Regions from separate parts of the Desulfotomaculum sp. OF05-3 genome, predicted to be linked through region 1. Evidence: a T-box and tRNA genes for the amino acid it is inferred to sense, from the RefSeq annotation. Region 1 holds a T-box; the other holds one or more tRNA genes.
The links. A T-box is a leader RNA that pairs with one kind of tRNA and senses whether it is charged. The one in region 1 lies ahead of proS (proline--tRNA ligase), so its partner is inferred to be a tRNA-Pro.
Positions count from the first base shown of each region.

Region 2: it encodes a tRNA-Pro, which carries the amino acid that the T-box ahead of proS (proline--tRNA ligase) is inferred to sense. The anticodon was not compared.

Region 1 covers NZ_QWGO01000039.1:205-10,468, reverse strand. Annotated here, with positions in the region: gene DXA87_RS15275 (purine-nucleoside phosphorylase) at 1-601, shown strand, start outside; gene pckA (phosphoenolpyruvate carboxykinase (ATP)) at 763-2,367, opposite strand; gene DXA87_RS15265 (MarR family transcriptional regulator) at 2,876-3,391, shown strand; gene DXA87_RS15260 (ABC transporter ATP-binding protein) at 3,572-5,476, shown strand; gene DXA87_RS15255 (ABC transporter ATP-binding protein) at 5,554-7,341, shown strand; gene DXA87_RS15250 (hypothetical protein) at 7,568-7,786, shown strand; T-box leader at 7,914-8,176, shown strand; gene proS (proline--tRNA ligase) at 8,430-9,863, shown strand; gene DXA87_RS15240 (biotin transporter BioY) at 9,863-10,264, shown strand, end outside.
Region 2 covers NZ_QWGO01000001.1:139,266-149,529, forward strand. Annotated here, with positions in the region: gene rpsA (30S ribosomal protein S1) at 1-658, opposite strand, end outside; gene ispH (4-hydroxy-3-methylbut-2-enyl diphosphate reductase) at 646-1,491, opposite strand; gene cmk ((d)CMP kinase) at 1,493-2,164, opposite strand; gene DXA87_RS00600 (NAD(P)/FAD-dependent oxidoreductase) at 2,267-3,496, opposite strand; gene pap (polyphosphate:AMP phosphotransferase) at 3,493-4,974, opposite strand; gene DXA87_RS00610 (DUF3783 domain-containing protein) at 5,058-5,432, opposite strand; tRNA gene DXA87_RS00615 (tRNA-Pro) at 5,592-5,665, opposite strand; gene DXA87_RS00620 (Na+/H+ antiporter NhaC family protein) at 5,958-7,574, opposite strand; gene DXA87_RS00625 (YebC/PmpR family DNA-binding transcriptional regulator) at 7,710-8,438, opposite strand; gene DXA87_RS18285 (S9 family peptidase) at 8,816-10,264, shown strand, end outside.

The sequences.
Region 1 (10,264 bases):
GTGTGCGTACTGCTATACGGGAATGTTTGAGGGAGTACGGGTATCTGTGATGGCAGTCGGAATGGGCGGACCGTCCATGCTGATCTACGCCACGGAGCTCTGCAGGGATTATGGCTGTAAGATCCTGGTGCGTGCAGGTACCTCCGGCGGCTATCAGGACGATATGAAAAACTTCGATATCGTCCTGTCCCAGGCGGTCAGCACCACCAGCGGAATCAACGACAACATGTTCAACGGACATTTCTCACCGGTGGCAGATTTCGGGCTTTTGAGCACCGCGAAACGCATTGCGGATGAGGAACATCTCGTGACGTACGTGGGCGGAACGGTCTGCAACGACAGACTTTACCGCGACGAAAATTATAAGTCGAAGATGTGGAAGAAGTACGGTATGCTGTGCTCTGAACAGGAGGGCTGCGCATTTTATACGGCGGCAGCAGAGTTTGGATGCCGGGCTCTGATGATGGTGGGAATCACAACAGGAATCCGCTATGACGAGAACGGACAGGAGATCTTTGTGGACCTTCCAGAGCGGGAACATGCCCAGTCCATGGATGATCTGGTACGGCTGGCGCTTAAGACGGCGGCACATGCGGAGTAGAGAGCGCTGAACAGGAAAGACCAGCTTATAGTAGGAGCGGATCCTGCTGGCTCAGAATGTTAAGGATCGTAATAGTGATAAGATGCAAAAAGAGGACACTGCACGTTACATGCAGTGTCCTCTGACATTTATCAGCTTATAAAGCTAAATCAGTAAGACGATCAGATCTGCGGGCCAGCGGCAACGAGGGCTTTACCAGCTTCGTTACTCTCATATTTTGCAAAGTTCTTGACGAATCTGCCTGCGAGGTCTTTTGCTTTCTCTTCCCAGTCAGCAACGTTTGCGTATGTATCACGCGGGTCGAGAATCTTGGAATCAACGCCCGGAAGCTCAGTCGGAACTTCGAAGTTGAAGTGCGGGAGCTTCTTTGTCGGTGCGTTTAAGATATCGCCGTTTAAGATCGCGTCGATGATTCCACGGGTATCTTTGATGGAGATACGCTTGCCGGTTCCGTTCCAGCCTGTGTTAACGAGGTATGCCTTAGCGCCGCTCTTTTCCATCTTCTTAACAAGCTCTTCCGCGTATTTTGTCGGATGGAGCTCCAGGAATGCCTGACCGAAGCAAGCGGAGAAGGTCGGTGTCGGCTCTGTGATTCCGCGCTCTGTACCAGCAAGCTTTGCTGTGAAACCGGACAGGAAGTAGTACTTTGTCTGCTCCGGAGTCAGGATGGATACCGGCGGAAGTACACCGAATGCATCTGCGGAGAGGAAGATCACGTTCTTAGCTGCCGGACCTGCGGAGATCGGGCGAACGATATTTTTAATATGGTCGATCGGATAGGATACACGGGTGTTCTCGGTTACGCTCTTGTCAGCGAAGTCGATCACACCGTCTTTATCAAGTGTTACGTTCTCGAGAAGAGCATCGCGCTTGATCGCGTTGTAGATATCCGGCTCGGATTCTTTATCAAGGTTGATAACTTTAGCGTAGCAGCCGCCCTCGAAGTTGAATACTCCGTTGTCGTCCCAGCCGTGCTCGTCATCACCGATCAGGAGACGCTTCGGATCTGTGGAAAGAGTTGTCTTACCTGTTCCGGAAAGTCCGAAGAAGATCGCTGTGTTTTTGCCTTCCATATCTGTGTTAGCGGAGCAGTGCATAGATGCGATGCCCTTTAACGGAAGGTAGTAGTTCATCATGGAGAACATACCTTTCTTCATCTCTCCGCCGTACCAGGTGTTGATAATAACCTGCTCGCGGCTTGTGATATTGAAGACAACAGCTGTCTCGGAGTTTAAGCCGAGTTCCTTGTAGTTCTCAACTTTTGCTTTGGATGCGTTATAAACAACGAAATCCGGCTCGAAGTTCTCAAGCTCTTCAGCAGTCGGCTTGATGAACATGTTCTTTACGAAGTGTGCCTGCCAAGCGACCTCAACGATAAAACGGATCGCCATGCGGGTGTCTTTGTTTGCGCCGCAGAATGCGTCGACAACGAAAAGTCTCTTGTTGGAGAGCTCTTTTAATGCGATATCTTTTACTGCCTTCCAGGTTTCCTGGGAAGCCGGATGGTTGTCGTTCTTATACTCGTCAGAAGTCCACCATACAGTATCTTTGGAATTTTCATCCACAACGATAAATTTATCTTTCGGTGAACGGCCGGTGTAGATACCGGTCATAACATTAACTGCTCCGAGTTCGCTGACCTGTCCTTTTTCGTAGCCTTCGAGTTCCGGCTTCATTTCCTCCTCGAATAACATCTCGTAAGACGGGTTGTAGACGATCTCTGTGGTTCCGGTGATGCCATACTTGCTTAAATCAATCTTTGCCATCGCTTATCTAACCTCTTTTCATAAATTTGGTCCCGACCGCAGTGGGGCAGGACTATCGTCTTGTACATGTTCAGGGTTGAACAGGTACCATTACCTGGAAATTTTACAGGCAATAATGATATCTTTCACTTCCATTATACATGAAATTTGGACAAAATCAACAACAAAATGGCAGACTTTGTTAAAATAATATCATTCTTTTACTGGATGCCGTTTTTCATACTGAAATTTTAAGAAAATAAAGTAAAGACATTATTTTCAAAGAAAAAGCAGAAATATGAGGTTGACAAAATTAGATGGTTGTACTATCATCCAATTTAGTTGATGATACAACTATCTGGAGCGAAATTGTGTTAAAATTTGCATGGCGGTGAGACAGGACGGATATGAATGAGGGCGTCCGCCGCGCTTCACGATATTGTAATTCCATGGAACAAGGAAAAAACAAAATACGCAGATAGCGTGAAGCCGGGGGAGCAAAAGTAAAGCGATATTTGGAGGAGACTTTATGGACCAGACTGGAAGAAAGATCACAAAGATCGCCCGTGAGGTTGGAAAGTTCACGGTGCAGACCATGAAGGAAGAGGGGATCGGAACAGCGGAATTCGATTTTATCCATCTCGTGCGCCACAATCCGGGAATCACCCAGACGGAGGTACGGGAGACTCTTAAGATCGATAAGGGCGCTGCGGCGAGGCGGGCGGCAAGCCTGGAGGCAAAAGGGTATCTCGAGAGAAAGCCGAATCCGGCGGATGGAAGAAGCCAGCTGCTTTACGCGACAAAAAAGGCGGAGGCATTAAAGAATTCGAAGGCGAGTATCGAGGCGGTCTTTTATGAGTGGCTGCTGGCGGAGCTGCCGGAGGAGGAGAAAAACGCATTTTGTGAGACGCTCGACAAACTGTACTGGCGGTCGAAGAATGAGCGGAGAGCTGGATTTGTGGATGTAGCGGAGTTAGTGGAGAAGCATAAGGAAGAGAATATAGAGGGTGCAGATGAAAAAAATGTAAAAAATAGAACTGTTTGAAGCTAGGATCTTGAAAGCAGCGGTGATAATAAAGAGAACGAGAAATTCTGGGTCTGGTGCAGAAAAAAGATATTTTTGAAGAAATTGCAGCAAAAATAAAAACAGACACTCCGGAAGAAGCTGCTTCAGAGAGAAATCGGTAACTCGGAAAAGTTTATAAGACTTCAGGAAAGAACAGCAATGGAAAAGAAAAATTTTCGCCCAGATAAGATCATGATGTATTTCCGGGCAGAATGGAAGGTTCTGGCGTTGATCACAGTGTCGGGATTGATCTATAACCTGGGCCTCATGGCGGGGCCATGGTTTGAGGGAAAGATGGCGGGCTGCCTGATGCAGATCCTGACAGGGACGGAGCGTTTTCCGGCGATGCTCCGGCTGGCGCCCGCCTATGTGATCGTGATCGGAACGGTGCAGCTGGCGAGATATATCAAGCGGTTCTATGTGCGCCGGTTCGCCAACAATGTAAACCGGCGGATGAAGCGGATCCTGTACCGGACACTGATACATAAATCCCGTGTGGAGCTGGAAAAAGAGGGCGCCGGAAATGTCATCACGAAGGCGATCTCCGACGTGGATGACTGCGTGGAAGGTATGAGAAAGTTTACCACGGAGATCTTTGATACAGGTGTGGCACTTTTCGGATATGTGTGCATGCTGCTCTATTACGACTGGAGACTGGCGCTCTGTTCCATGATCTTTCCTCCTTTTTCCTATATTATAGCAGAGAAGATGAAACGGATCGTCCAGACAACGGGAGCAGCTTACAAGAAGCAGACCGGAAAGCTCAACGCGGTGACCCTGGACCGGATCACCAACGCCATTACATACCGTGTTTTCGGATGTGAGAAGGAGCGCGGGGAGAACTACGAAGTCCACTTAAAAGAGTATGAACAAGCAGCTGTGAAGGCGAATATCTGGAACGCGGCTTTGCCGCCGGTCTACAAGGTGATCGCTATGGCGGGAACTGTGATGATCCTGTATTTCGGTTCAGAAAATATCCTCGGAATGGGCTGGACGTCATGGGATGTGGCGGCATTTACCACATTCCTGGCATGTTACGCGAAGCTCTCCGATAAGTCCTCGAAGGCGGCGAAGCTCTTCAATGTGGTCCACAAGGCGCAGGTTTCCTGGAAGAGGATCCATCCGTACATGGAGCGGGCGTCTGAGGCTGTGGAGAAAGATGAGATCGCGGCGCAGAATGAAAACTACAATGCTGAAAACTCCGACAAGGATATGAAGAATGGACCGGGAGGCAGTGCGGTGCATAAATCCGGGCAGCAGTCAGAAAAGAACAGCGTCAAAGAAAACGTAGCCGTAGCTGATCATCTCACTTTCGCCTATCCGGGCAGTGACCCGATCTTTAAGGAGATTTCCTTCACCGCGAAACCAGGTCAGATCGTCGGCATCACGGGGCCGGTGGCGTGCGGAAAATCTACACTGGGAAAGAGTTTTCTCTGCGAATATCCGTATGAGGGTCATCTGACTTACGGCGGCAGGGAACTTTCCTCCTACACGGAAAATGAGCGGAGCCGGATCATCGGGTATCTTGGACATGATCCGGAGCTTCTGGGAGACAGCGTGGAAAACAACGTGCTCTTGGGGGATGATGACAACGTCTGGCCATGGCTTAGGGCTGTATGTTTCGACGAGGAGGTCCGGGAGATGGAGGAGAAGGAGAAGACCGTTGTGGGAAACAGTGGCGTCCGTCTCTCGGGAGGGCAGGCGGCGCGTCTTGCGTTGGCGAGAACACTCTGCCATGGAAAGCCGGTGCTGGTTCTGGATGATCCGTTCTCGGCGCTTGACAGAAATACAGAAAAACAGGTATTTGAGCATGTGAAGGAGCTCTCGAAAGACAGGATCGTGTTCCTGATCTCCCACAGACTATACCTGTTCCCGGAGTTCGACCAGGTGATCTGGATGGACCAGAAGATGGGAACATGCAGCAGCCATGAGAGGTTGATGGCGGAAAATCCGCAGTACGCGGAGCTTTACAGGGCGCAGATTTCGGAGAAAGATGAAAACATTCTGTCAAGTGAGAAAAAGGATCATCCTGACGGCGCACAGAAATATGAGGATATTGAATAGACAACGAAAAGAAGCGGAAATCGCGGGAATCCATCAGGGAGACCGCATGAAAATTCTGGGGAGAGGAGATGGAAATCATGACTGCAAATAGACGTATCAGCGCGGCATCGATTATCGGAAATACCGTCGTGCGGGAAAAATGGCTTTCCATCGGAATCATTCTGACGGTGACAGGTGCCGTTGTCATTTCCCTGCTTCCGCCTCTCGTTCTCGGAAAGATCATTGACCGGATCGCCGGCGGAAATTTCCCGGGATTTTCCATGGCAGCAGAGTATTTTCTGCTGATCTTTTTGTCGGGGGCGCTGGAGTCCTTGAGAGAAAGTTTCCTGACTGTGTTTGGACAGAAGATGACCCATGCGTTCCGAAGCGAGCTTTCGAAGAAGCTTGTCCGGCTGAGCACTGACACATTAAATAAGGAAGAGCCGGGTGCTGTGGTATCCAGGTTTGTGGGCGATGTAGATACCGTGGAGGCATTGTTTACCTCCGGAATCATCAGCATGTTCGCGGATGCCTGCAGAGTCATCAGTATCTTTGCGGTGATCTGGTTCCAGAACCGGGGACTTGCGCTGCTTCTTGTTGTATTGATTCCGGTGATCTTTGCGTTCACGAGAATCGTCCAGAAGCAGATGCTGACGGCGCAGTTAGAGAATCGCGCGGCAATGAGCCGTGTCACAAATCATGTTCCGGAGACAATCCGGTGTATCAGAACGATTCATACACTTGGAAAAGAGACGTATATGGAGAAAAGGTATGATGACTATATCGGGGAGAGCTATTCGGCGGTCGAGAAGACGAACTTTTACGACGCTGTTTACTCGCCGTTGATCCTGTTCCTGAATGCGGTGGCGGTGGCGATCGTCATGCTGCTTGCGGCATCCGGAAACGCGAAGATCCTGGCATTGTTCGGCATGTCCGTGGGAAAATCTGTCGCAGTCATCAACTATATTTCCCAGGTATTCTCGCCGATCGAGAATCTCGGCATGGAGATCCAGACGATCCAGTCGGCGGTTGCGGGTGTTTACCGGATCAACGAGTTTCTGGCGAAGCCGGAGAGGGAGATGGTAGAAGAGAGAGCACTTGTGGATTCCAGACATACAGTTGGAAAGAATGGCGCTGTACAGGAATTAGAGAATGCGCAGGGGAGAGCGGAGAATAGTTCCGGGGACACCAGTGCGGCGAGTATAGATTTAGACGCGGCCAAGGTAAATGATAGCGGAATTTTCGAAAATACAGAACCATGCGTGGAGTTTAAAGATGTCACCTTCGGCTACGACGACCACATCGTTTTAAATGACATGAATTTCGCAATCTATCCGGGCGAGCAGGTAACGCTGACGGGACGTACCGGCGCCGGAAAGAGTACGATCTTTAAGCTGCTTTTAGGACTCTATCGCCCGAATTCCGGTGAGGCTCTGATTGAGGGCGAGGCGGCATATCGGCTCTCTGACAAGGAGAAAAGAAAGAAGTTCGGCTATGTGGAACAGTCCTTTCATATGGTTCCGGGCACGGTCCGCGACCAGATCACACTGTTTGACCCGGCGATCGGGGACGAGGCGGTGCAGGCGGCCGCGAAGCTCGTGGGACTCCATGGGACGATCGTGAGCCTGGATGATGGCTATGACACATTATGTAAACCGGAGATATTCTCCCAGGGTCAGTGGCAGCTCTTATCCATCGCGAGAGCCGTTGCCGGAAAACCTGGGATCCTGCTTCTCGATGAGATCACGGCGAACCTTGACGCGGAGACGGAGGAGGTGGTGCTCCGGGCATTAAAGAGCGCGTCGGAAGGACGTACTGTTATCTCGATCTCCCACCGTGTTTACCAGAAGGACGGAACTGGGCGGCTCATTACCGTGTATGGATAGGGATTTTCTGAACTGAAAATCCCGTACAATACAGTTATGGCAGCGGATTTTGCCGATTTGGAATGCGAAGCATCGGCAAAATCGGTTACAGTTCATGTAAGCATGAACTGTAACACCAGATCAGGTATTTAGCGATTGGGAGCTGATTTATATTTACAAATGTTGACAGTGGGAATATAATAAGCCGAAGAAATCCTCGAGATTTTGTTTGACTGGAGGCGAAATCATGTCAATTTTATTTGCGATCGTATTTCTTGTCGTGATCTTTAAGTGCGTTGGTCTTGTGCTTGGCGTATGTGGAAAACTTCTCGGCGCGGTGCTGAGTTTGTTTGGATTTATCTTATCCATCGCTGTCGGAGCAATCGTATTCGGAATTTCCACGGCATTTGCATTGGTGCTGTTATGCATCGCGGCGGGATGGCTGTTGATCAAGCTGATATTTTAAAGATCGTGTGTTTAGAATGGACACAGAAAGTGTGAGACTCCGGGATGGTGATGCCGGCCTGCAAAATCCGTCCCGGAGTCTTGACAAACATGGAAAAATCCATTAAAATCCATCATATATGCATATCAGACAGGCATTGAAGAGGGAAAGTAGATGAATGGCGGCATCCCAGAGAGGAAGCAGACGGTGAGAGCTTCCATGTGCGCGTTGTTGAACCGGCCTCGGAGCTTTGTGCGAGAGATGTGGAAAACGGCAGTGAAAACAGATTGCCGCAGTGAATGACTACATTGCTAAGTACAGCGTAGATCCGGCGTTAACGGATATCAGAGGAGAGTTCCCGTAAAGTGCGGGAGCTAATTTGGGTGGTAACGCCGGCTGTCGGTCCCTTTTGTGGACGACAGCCTTTTTTATGTAACAGGGAATTCCTTGGAATTTCCTGTTACATAAAAAGGCACTAATGTGCCAAAGATGCGCACTCGCGCGAAGATGTAGATTGTCGCAAGCGACCGCGCGAGGCGCGAGAATGTGCCAAGGCACATTTTTTTCGTTTCCACGGGGAGTGCCCCGGAACGGAACAGGCGTCCTGCATCCTCAGAAATTTTAGATGTATGCAATCCAAGAATTCATATAAAGGAGAAAAGCAATGGCAAGAGAGAAGAAACTTGTGGAATCCATCACTTCTATGGAAGACGATTTCGCGCAGTGGTACACAGACGTTGTAAAAAAAGCAGAATTATGTGATTATGCAAGCGTAAAGGGCTGCATGGTCATCAAACCGGACGGATACGCGATATGGGAGAACATCCAGCATGAACTGGACAAGCGCTTCAAAAAAGCAGGCGTAAAGAATGTTTACATGCCGTTATTCATCCCGGAGAGCTTACTTGATAAAGAGAAAGACCATGTAGAAGGCTTCGCACCGGAAGTTGCATGGGTAACACAGGGAGGTCTTGAGCCGCTTCAGGAGCGTCTCTGCGTCCGCCCGACATCCGAGACTCTGTTCTGTGATTTCTACCAGAAAGACATCCACTCCTACCGTGACCTTCCGAAGGTATACAACCAGTGGTGTTCCGTAGTAAGATGGGAGAAGACGACAAGACCGTTCCTCCGCTCCAGAGAGTTCTTATGGCAGGAAGGCCACACCGCACATGCGACAGCAGAGGAAGCTCAGGAGAGAACGATCCAGATGTTAAACCTCTATGCAGATTTCTGCGAGGATTTCCTTGCGATCCCGGTCGTTCGCGGACAGAAGACAGATAAAGAAAAATTCGCAGGTGCTGAGGCAACCTATACCATCGAGTCCTTAATGCATGACGGAAAGGCACTCCAGTCCGGAACCAGCCACAACTTCGGCGATGGCTTCGCAAAGGCTTTCGGCATCCAGTATTCCGATAAGGACAACCAGTTAAAATATGTTCACCAGACCTCCTGGGGTATGACGACCCGTATGATCGGTGCCATCATCATGGTACACGGTGACAACGAGGGTCTTGTACTTCCGCCGAACGTAGCTCCGACTCAGGTTGTGATCGTTCCGATCCGCCAGCAGCAGGAGGGCGTTCTTGAGAAGGCAAGAGAGGTCGAGGAGGTTCTCTCCAACTTCCGCGTAAAAGTTGATGATTCCGACAAGAGCCCGGGCTGGAAGTTCTCCGAGTCCGAGATGAGAGGAATCCCGGTCCGTGTAGAACTTGGACCGAAGGATATCGAGGCAGGTCAGGCTGTATTAGTACGCCGTGACACCCACGAGAAGATCACCGTTGCTTTAAGCGAGATCGCAGAGAAGGTGGATGAGCTCTTAAAGACGATCCAGCATGACATGTACGAGCGTGCGAAAGCACACCGTGACGCCCACACCTACGACGCACACAACATGGAAGAGATGAAGGATATCGCTGACAATAAGCCGGGCTTCATCCGCGCAATGTGGTGCGGCTGCCAGGAATGTGAGGATAAGTTAAAGGAGCAGGTTGGCGTGACCTCCAGATGTATGCCGTTCAAGCAGGAGAAGCTTGCTGAGACCTGCGTATGCTGCGGCAAACCGGCAACCAAGATGGTTTACTGGGGCAAAGCATATTAATGAAGCAATGGAACATCAGGGATCTGACGCTCGGAGGGCTGTTTACAGCCCTCATCGGCGTCGGAGCTTTTCTTAAGATCACGATCCCGGTGCAGCCAGTGCCCATGCACTTTACGCTGCAGTTTTTCTTTGTGCTGCTTGCGGCCCTTTTGCTTGGATCAAAAAGGGCATTTGCCAGCGTGCTGACATATCTGGTGATCGGATTGTGTGGGATCCCGGTCTTTGCCACGGGCGGTGGTCCGGCGTATCTTTTAAAGCCTACATTCGGCTTTTTGATCGGATTTGCGGCGGCGGCCTATGTGACGGGACGTGTATATGAGATCAGGAAAAGTACATCTTTTTCCTGGCTTTTATTTTCTGCATTCTGGGGACTTCTCGCAGACTATGGCTGCGGGATGATC
Region 2 (10,264 bases), on a different contig from region 1:
GTAAACCGTCAGCGCCGCCAAGATCGATGAATGCACCAAAATCAGTTACGTTCTTAACAGTTCCTTCTACCTTATCACCTACATGGATCTTCTCGAAGAGAGCTTTCTGCATCTCAGCCTTCTTAGCAACGATAAGCTGCTTGCGGTCGCCGATGACTCTTCTTCTTCTCGGATTGAATTCTGTGATTACGAATTCGATCTCTTTATCAGCATATTTGGATAAATCTTTCTCATATACGTCGGATACAAGGCTTGCCGGGATAAAGATTCTAGCTTCATCCACGATCACGCTTAAACCGCCGTCCAGAACCTGGGAAACCTTAGCAGTAAGAACCTCGTGGTTCTCAAATGCTTCCTCAAGCTTCTTATTTCCTCTGTCTGCAGCCAGTCTCTTGTAGGAAAGAGCAACCTGACCTTCACCGTCGTTCACCTTTACGACTTTGGCTTCCATCTCGTCACCAACATGTACAAGATTTCTTAAGTCTACGTTGGACTCGTTTGTGTATTCACTGCGGGTAATGATGCCATCAGACTTGTAACCAATATTTAAAACGATTTCGTCTTCTTTTACGTCAATGACCTTACCGGTGACAACCTCTCCTGTACGTATTGTTTTTAATGATTCTTCTAACATTTGTTCAAAACTTAACTCTGACATTTAGTATGAACCTCCTCGATAATATTGTTTGGGGTTGACGCCCCGGCCGTAATACCTACACTGCGCACAGAACTAATACATTCAGGATTAAAGTCGCCCAGAGTCTGGATGTAATAGGTGTTTTTACATTCCTTCCGGCAGATATCGTATAGCTTCTGGGTATTCGAGCTGTGTTTCCCGCCGATAACCAGCATCACGTCCACCTGTGAGGCTATCCTCATCGCTTCCACTTGTCTTTCCTGTGTTGCATTGCAAATCGTATTTAAAACAGTTATATCATACCTCGTTTTAGAAATTTTTTCAACTATATCTTGAAATTTCTTGTAATTAAATGTCGTCTGGGATACAATACAAAGCTTCTCATTTTCCGGAAGCTGCAGCTTAAGAAAATCATCCATGTCCTCGATGACCACTGTCCGCTCATCTCCCCATCCCTTGATGCCCTGCACCTCCGGATGGTCCTCACTGCCTATGATCAGAACTTTTCTTCCTTCTGCTGACTGTTTTTCGACGATCCGGTGGATCTTTTTCACATAGGGACATGTGGCATCCACGATTTCCACATCGTTTTCCTTTAAGATCTCGTAGACATTTTTTCCGACACCGTGGGAGCGGATCACAACAACAGCGTTCCGGATCGTCTTCAATTCTTCTAAAGAGTCGATGACCTCCACACCCTTTTCCCTGAGATCGCCCACGACCTGCTCATTATGGATAATTGGACCGTAGGTGTAGATCCTTTTTTCCGTCCTGCCGATCTGATCATATACTTTTTCCACGGCACGCTTCACACCAAAGCAGAAGCCTGCTGTCTTTGCAACTGTTACTTCCATCTTACGCACCCTGCTTCTTATCGATCATCGCTGTGATCGTGTCCACGACCTCTTTTAACGTCATGTCGGAGCTGTCAAGGAGTACGGCGTCATCCGCCTGTTTCAACGGGGAATTTTCCCGATGCATATCCCGGTAATCCCGTTCGATGATGTCCTTCTCGATCTCATCGAGATCGCAGGCTGTTCCTTTCTCCTTAAGCTCATGATAGCGGCGTTTCGCCCGGACTGCGGAGCTTGCAGTCAGATATACCTTCACATCGGCATCCGGCAGGACACAGGTTCCGATGTCGCGTCCATCCATGATCACGTCCGCCTTCTTTGCCAGATCTTTCTGGAGTTCCACGAGCTTCTCACGGACCTTCTTGTAGACGGATGTGGCTGAAGCCATGTTTCCGACCTCTTCGGTGCGGATCAGCCCGGATACATTCTCGCCATTTAAGATCACCTGCTGCGCACCGTTCTCGTAACGGATCGTGATCTCCACCTTGTCAAGTACCGCGTTGATGGCGTTCTCGTCGGTCTTATCGATTCCCTGGCGCAGAAAATATAACGCCATTGCCCGGTACATTGCTCCGGTATCCACATAGATAAAATTCTTCAGAGCTGCCACAGACTTTGCCACGGTGCTCTTTCCGGCTCCTGCCGGTCCGTCTATTGCTACATTAAAAGACATGTTATTCTCCCCTTAGTTTATTCCAAGATTTTTTATTTATTCGTGATGGTTCCATATCTTTACAGCCATACGGGTTCAAAGCTGCTTCTCAGGTCCGGTGCTCTATACGCTTCTGCCTGCCAGCATTCCGGTCGACCAGGCGATCTGCAGGTTAAATCCGCCGGTCACACCGTCCAGATCCAGAACCTCGCCCGCAAAATAGAGGCCCTGCAGCTTCTTCGATTCCATAGTGGATGGATTCACTTCCTTCACATTCACTCCGCCCTGCGTCACGATTGCCTCATTGTACCCGCGGAGTCCTGTGAGCGTCACGGAAAACGCTTTTGTGAGATCCACCAGACGTTTTCTCTCCTCCGCAGTCACCTCATTGACCTGTTTTTCCGGATCGATGCCGCTCCTCTTTATCATCACCGGGATCAGCTTTGCCGGGAAGAGGTGATTTAAGGAGTTCTTAAACTGCTTATTTTTCGCCTCATCGAAATCCCGCAGGATTCTCGCATCCAGCTGCTCTTTTGAGAGTGCCGGTTTCAGGTCGATATCCATCCTGAGCGGCGTTTTTTTGATGATCTTCGCCGCATAGCTGCTGGCACTCAAAACGACAGGTCCACTGACGCCAAAATGCGTAAACAGCATCTCGCCGAACTCTTTCCAGAGCACTTTCTTTCCGTTCCAGACAGTCACCTCGATGTTTCTTAAGGAGAGTCCCTGAAGTTCTTTCACATCATCTTCTGCACACACGAACGGAACAAGCGCCGGTGACAAAGGTGTCACCGTGTGGCCCGCCTCTTTCGCAAAACGGTACCCGTCCCCCGTGGAACCTGTTGACGGATAGGAAAGTCCGCCTGTGGCGATCACCACTGCATCGGCATCCACACTCTTTCCAGATTTTTCCAGAATGATCCCTGCCGCCCTTTCGTCCCTGATCACGATATCCCTGACCGGTTCATTTAAGAAGATCTTTACGCCAAGAGATTTCATCTTCCGCTCCAACGCCCCCGTCACATCGGAAGCATGGTCCGATACCGGGAACATTCTTGCTCCCCGTTCTTCCTTCACCGGGCAGCCGTTTGCCTCCACAAGATCCACGATATCAAAGTTTGTGAATCCATAGATGGCACTGTAGAGGAACTTTCCGTTGGAGACCATATTTCTGAACAGGTCCTCCGTATCGCAGCCGTTCGTCAGATTGCAGCGTCCTTTTCCCGTGATATAGATCTTTTTTCCAAGCTTCTCATTTTTCTCATAAACGGAGACATCATGTCCGCACTCCGCGGCGCCGATGGCAGCAGCCATTCCCGCTGCCCCGCCGCCTATAATCACTACTTTGCTCATCTTTTTCTGTTCTTTTCCACTTCTTTTATCTTTTTTTCCATGGCATCCGCCACAGTTTCAAGGACCTTGATCCGCGCATACCACTTGGAATTTCCTTCCACAACGATCCAGGGGGCATCCTTTGTAGAGGTCTTTTCCAGCATTTCATTTACAGCAAGCACGTAAGCATCCCACTTTTCCCTGTTTCTCCAGTCCTCGTCCGTGATCTTCCACCGTTTTTCCGGGTTCTTCATCCGGTCATTGAACCGCCGCTCCTGCTCGTCCTTGTCGATCTGGAGCCAGAATTTTAAAACAAGAGCCCCGGAGTGCACAAAATGTGCTTCCATCTCGTTGATCTCCCGATATGCATGGTGCCAGTCCTCCTCGGAACAGAAGCCCTCGATCCGCTCCACCATGACTCTTCCGTACCAGGTGCGGTCAAAGATCGCGATGTGTCCTGCCTTCGGAACATGATTCCAGAAGCGCCAGAGATAGTGATGGGATTTTTCCACATCGTTCGGGGATGCTGTCGGGCAGACCTTATATCCGCGGGGATCAAGATGGCTCGTCAGACGTTTGATCGCTCCTCCCTTTCCGGCGGCATCCCAGCCCTCAAAGCCAAGGATCACCGGGATCCGCAGACGGTAGAGTTCTCCGTGGAGCACTTCCAGCCGTTTCTGGAGCTTGTCCAGTTTTTTCCGGTATTCCGCCTCCTCAAGGCGCTTTGTCAGGTCCGCTTTTGCAAGGATCCCTTTTTCATATCTGTCAGGCGGAACCGGTTTCTCAAAGATCTCCGCCTCTTTTCCCGCCCGTTTTTTCTCAAGCGCCTTTTCCAGAACATCTGCCACCGTCTTTATGACCACCAGAGCCGTCCCGCTCTTTTCCTTCGCGTCGATCATGTACCATGGCGCGTAAGGCATATCCGTTCTCCTGATCATCTCATCGCTGAGCTTCTTATATTTTCCGTAATGGGCATTTCTCGCAAGTTCCTTCTCTGTGACGCGCCATGCAGTATCCTTTGATTCCAGAAGTTTTTTAAACCGTTTTTCCTGTTCCTTCTCTGAAATATCCAGAAAAAATTTGATGAGAACGGTTCCGCCGTCCACCAGGCATCTCTCAAACGCGCAGATATCCTCAAACGCGGCATCTGCTTTCTTTTCATTCAGCTTTCCCTCGAACCGGTCCGCCTGAACCCTCCGGTACCAGCTTGTGTCATAGATCGTGATCCGCCCATCCGCCGGGGCATGGACCGCAAACCGCCAGAGGAAAGGACGGAGCGCTTCCTCCTCGGTATCCTTATCTCCGGTGTAAACGTCAAAGCCTCTCGGATCCAGCGCCTGCATGAGCCGCCCGATCTGCACGCCCTTTCCGGCACCGTCGTAACCGTCAAAGGTGATATAGACAGGAATCTTTTCCTCCTTGCATTCCCGCTGAAGGTTCCCGAGTCTCAGCATTTCTTCCTTCAGAGTTTCTTTTTGCTGTTTCTTCTCATCTCTCATGGACCGATCCCTCCATTCCATTTTATGGACTGTCAAACAGTCAGGTTCATCGTCAGCCTTTCCGGATCCCGGTGATCTGTGATCTACCGGTTCATTTTCGCGTGTTCCTTCGCAAGCTCCCCATATAATGTCAGCGCGTTCCAGCTCTGGTTCGTCGGCGTAAGGACTGCCTTGTAGTCGATCCGTCCGGCCCCCGTCTTTCTCAGCGCAAGGATCACTGTGTCCACCTGCTTCGAGGTGAGTCCCGCCATCACCATCATCTCTTTTTCAAAGTCATCTCCTGTATAGACCTCCCCACAGGGCACGAGTTCCTTCACCCCGGCAAGATATCCCACCGGTTCCAGATACTCTTCCTTTTTCACAGCCCGCAGCTTCATTCCAAGCGGGAACAGCGCCCTCTTGATCTTCGCAAGTCTCTCGCCTTCCGGCAGATGGTATAAAAGAATGATTGGTTTCATATATGATCTGACCTTTCCGTTTCTCGTCCCCGACGGATTGGGACCGCAGGGCATTATACTGTTCTCATTATAGCAATTCCCGTTTCTGTTTGCAACTTTTGGCTGTACCGGTAAAGCAAAAGCAGGGGCTGGTTCATTCCAGCTCCTGCTCATCAAAAATCGGGGCAACAGGATTTGAACCTGCGACCTCTCGGCCCCCAGCCGAGCGCGCTACCAAGCTACGCCATACCCCGGGAACAGAAATTATTATACCAGAAACCGGAAAAAAAGCAACCGGAAAATATCGTCAGAAACATACAGAAAAGGAAAAGGACCCGCAGATTCCGCAGGTCCTTTCAATTCTTTATAAAAAAGAATGGGCCTTGGCACATTCTCGCGCCTCGTGCGGTCACTTGCGACAATCTACATCTTCGCGCGAGTGCGCATCATTGGCACGTTAGTGCCTTTTGTGTAATAGGGAATTCCTCGGAATTTCCTATTACACAAAACCGATTCCATCCGGCACGTTCAGTGACCGTATGGAACTCACGCTTCTTCCTTCAGCACTCCATTCACCGCGCGGATCACAAACATTGTGGCCACCATAAGCGCAATGGCGATCGGCAGGGCAATCCATGCGGACTGTACGAAGCCCGCGATAATGTAGGAGACGAAGGACACAACCGCCGCCGTGACCGCATACGGAAGCTGGGTCGTCACATGGTTTACATGTTCACACTGGGCTCCGGCGGATGCCATGATCGTCGTGTCGGAGATTGGAGAACAGTGGTCACCGCAGACAGCTCCTGCCATGCAGGCAGAGATGGAGATGATCATAAGATCCGGGTTGCTGTTCTCAAATACAGCAACAACGATCGGGATCAGGATTCCGAAGGTACCCCAGGATGTTCCCGTCGCGAAAGCCAGAAAGCACCCCACAACGAAAATAATCGCCGGGAGGAAATTTAAGAGGGAACGGGCGCTGGACGCAACCACCGTCGCCACATAGACATCTGCGCCGAGGCTGTCCGTCATCGCCTTCAGTGTCCATGCGAAGGACAGGATCATAATCGCCGGGACCATGGACTTAAAACCTTCCGGAATGCAGGCCATGCACTCAGAGAATTTCAGGACCCGGCGTACCTGATAGAGACCGATGGTGATCAAAAGTCCGAAAAAGCTTCCCATCGTAAGTCCCAGGGACGCGTCACTCTGGGAGAAGGCTGTCACAAAATCCTCTCCTGAGAAAAATCCCCCCGTATAGAGCATGCCGACCATGCAGCAAATGATCAGGGATATGATCGGGATCAGAAGATCCAGAACGGTTCCCCTGACAGAGACCTCCGGCTGTTTCTCCGTGTCATACGGACGTCCCGGCGTGGTATAAAGGTCCCCCTTGAGCGCATTCTTCTCATGAAATTTCATAGAACCGAATTCTGTCCGTAAAAGTACCATTCCGATCATCATCACGATCGTCAGGATCGCGTAAAAGTTGTATGGGATCGCCCGCACGAAGATAGAAAATCCGTCCTCGCCCTCAACAAATCCGGTAACCGCGGCCGCCCAGGAAGAGATCGGTGCGATAATGCAGATCGGAGCTGCCGTCGCGTCAATCAGGTACGCGAGCTTTGCTCTTGAGACTTTAAATTTGTCTGTCACAGGGCGCATCACGCTTCCCACGGTCAGGCAGTTAAAATAATCGTCGATAAAGATCAGACAGCCCAGCAGGATCGTCGCAAGCTCCGCGCCCACGCGGCCCTTAATATGATCCGCCGCAAACTGGCCGAATGCTGCCGACCCGCCGGCCCGGTTCATCAGGCACACCATCGTGCCAAGGATCACAAGGAAGATCAGGATTCCCACATTGTAGCTGTCAGAGAGAACGTTGATCATTCCGTCCTCAAAAATATGGGTGATCGTTCCCTCAAAGCTGAAACCGGAATACAGGATTCCACCCATAAGAACACCGATGAACAGGGAACTGTACACCTCTTTTGTGATAAGTGCCAGCCCGATCGCCACGACCGGCGGAACGAGCGCCCAGAACGTCGCATAGACCGCCGGCACATACTCTTCTGTCTGCTCCGCGCCAAATACGGTTATCGCGAACATCAGGACCAGCACCACAGAAAGCACTGCTGTCCTTTTTATATTTTTCTTCATATCCGTCATAACGGACTCCTCCCTCCTGTCTCCGGAGAGTTCCACGCTCTCCGATTTTCCTGTTACATGAAGAAATCCCCTCTCATCAGTACAATTCTGGTGAAAGGGGATCACAACATACACAATCACGATTTTTTATTCATCCCAGTTGTGGTATACAGCCTGTACGTCATCATCCTCGTCAAGGAGATCAAGGATTCTCTGCATCTTCTTGATCGCTTCCTCGTCAGTAAGTTCTACCCAGTTCTGCGGGATCATAGTAATATCAGCCTCTACCATCGGGATTCCGGCTTTCTCGAGAGCCTCGCGGACTGCACTGAAGTTGTCCGGATCTGTGATAACCTCGTAGCTGTCCTCCTCCTCGGAGAAATCCTCAGCGCCTGCATCGAGTGCAGCCATCATGAGCTCGTCGGCATCCATATCACACTCTTCTTTGTCGATCACGATCTGGCCCTTGCGGTCGAACATGAAGGAAACGCTTCCCTGTGCGCCTACGTTTCCGCCGCCCTTTGTGAAGGCGCTTCTTACGTTTGCTGCGGTACGGTTCTTGTTGTCAGTCAGTGTGTCAACGATGATCGCAACACCGCTCGGACCGTATCCCTCGTATGTTAAGTTTTCGTAGTTTACGGAGTTTAAGTCACCGGCTGCTTTCTTGATACCGCGGTCGATGGTATCGTTCGGCATGTTGTTTGCTTTCGCTTTTGCAATCACATCACGCAGCTTGCTGTTGTTAGCCGGATCAGCGCCGCCCTCTTTAACTGCGACAGCAATCTCTCTTCCGATTACGGTAAAGATCTTACCCTTTGCTGCGTCATTTTTCTCTTTCTTATGTTTGATGTTGGAAAATTTATTATGTCCTGACATCGGTTCAGCTTCCTTTCTCTTCGCATCTCGCTCTTTTTTATCTCTCGTGCACCAGTCCCAAGGATCTTTTCGTGCGCATTATACATAGTCTAAAATATTCTAACATCATTTTTCTGATATGGCAAGCGCTTTTTCCGGATACCCCTGCTCCACTTTTCCTTGACACATTCCACTCTGAGTATTTATACTCATTTCATAGCGATCCAGTGCCTTCCGGCCTATGATCTTCCGGGGTCAGCCCGGCAGATTTTGTGGATGGATGCATCTGACCTGCATTTTTGCGCAAGTGCGCATCATTGGCACATTAGTGCCTGTTTGTATAATAGGGAATTCCTCGGATTTCCTGTTACAAAATACTAATTATGGAGGACATGACGATGAAGAAGATTGAGATCGACACATTCCTGAAGTTCCGTTTTTTGAGCAACCCACATTTCTCACCCGATGGAACGAAGATCGCCTTCACGGTATCCGTACCGGACCGGGAGACCAATGGCTATCTGTCTGACCTGTACCTGTATGATCTCGGGAAGAAGACTGTCTCCCGTGTCACCTGCAGCGGTGACGCGAAGACCTGGAGCTGGACCGCGGAGAATACCCTGATCTTTACCGCAGCCCGGACTGCCGCCTTAAAAAAAGAAAAGGAGAACGGAACTTCTTTCCTCTATGAGATCTCTCCGTCCGGCGGAGAGGCCCAGTGCATCACGTCCATTCCGGCTACTGTCACAGGGATCCGCCTTCTCCCGGATGGACGTTACCTTCTGACGATCCGTCATGATAATTACAGAGATACGAGAAAGAAATCTTACGAGGTCTTCGACGAGCTTCCGTTCTGGGGCAATGGTCAGGGATACACGAACGCGAAGAGGAACCGTTACGCCATCTATGATATGGGATCCGGTAAACTCACTTACGTGGCGGACGACTGGACCGACTGTTCCCAGTATTCTGTCCTTGGAAATCTCCTGCTCTACAAAGCATATCCGTGGAAACAGGGTGTCATGGGGATTCGTCCGGGCGTTTATCTTTATAACCTCTCCACCGGAGAGACAAAAACCTTGATCGCGCCGGATTCCATGCGCACCGGAGTTGTCTCCCTCTTAGACGAAAAGACTGCACTCATTGCGGCAACGGATGACTCCTATAAGGATACGACGAAATACTGTAACTTCTACCATATGGATCTCGTGGACGGATCCATGAAGCTGATCCATCCTTATGAATCTTCCATCGGCGGCTCCTCCGTGGGCTCCGATTCCAGATTCGGCGCAGGACAGACATTTAAGGCTGTGGGCGGGGAATTTTACTATATTTCCACCGTGGGAGATTTTTCCCATCTCTATAAGATCTCCCGGGGCGGCACCGTCTCCGGGCCGCTGACGGCAGGAAGCTCCTGCGACAGCTTCGATGTTGCGGGCGGACACATCGCCTCCATGGAATTCCACGGACTCCACATTGCGGAACTCTTTGTAGACGGCGAGCAGGTGACCCACCTGAATGACTGGCTCACCGACGAATATGACGTACAGACACCGGAGGCGTTCTCTTTCACCGCCAGCGACGGCTACGAGATCCACGGATGGGTCTTAAAACCGGCAGGTTTCGAGGAAGGAAAGTCCTATCCCGGCATCTTAACTATCCACGGCGGTCCGAGAACCGTTTATTCAGACGTCTACTATCATGAGATGCAGATGTGGGCAAACCGCGGATATTTCGTGTTCTTCTGCAATCCGAGAGGATCTGACGGACGGGGCACGGATTTTGGAAATATCAACGGAATCTACGGAACTGTGGACTATCAGAACCTGATGGATTTCACGGATGAA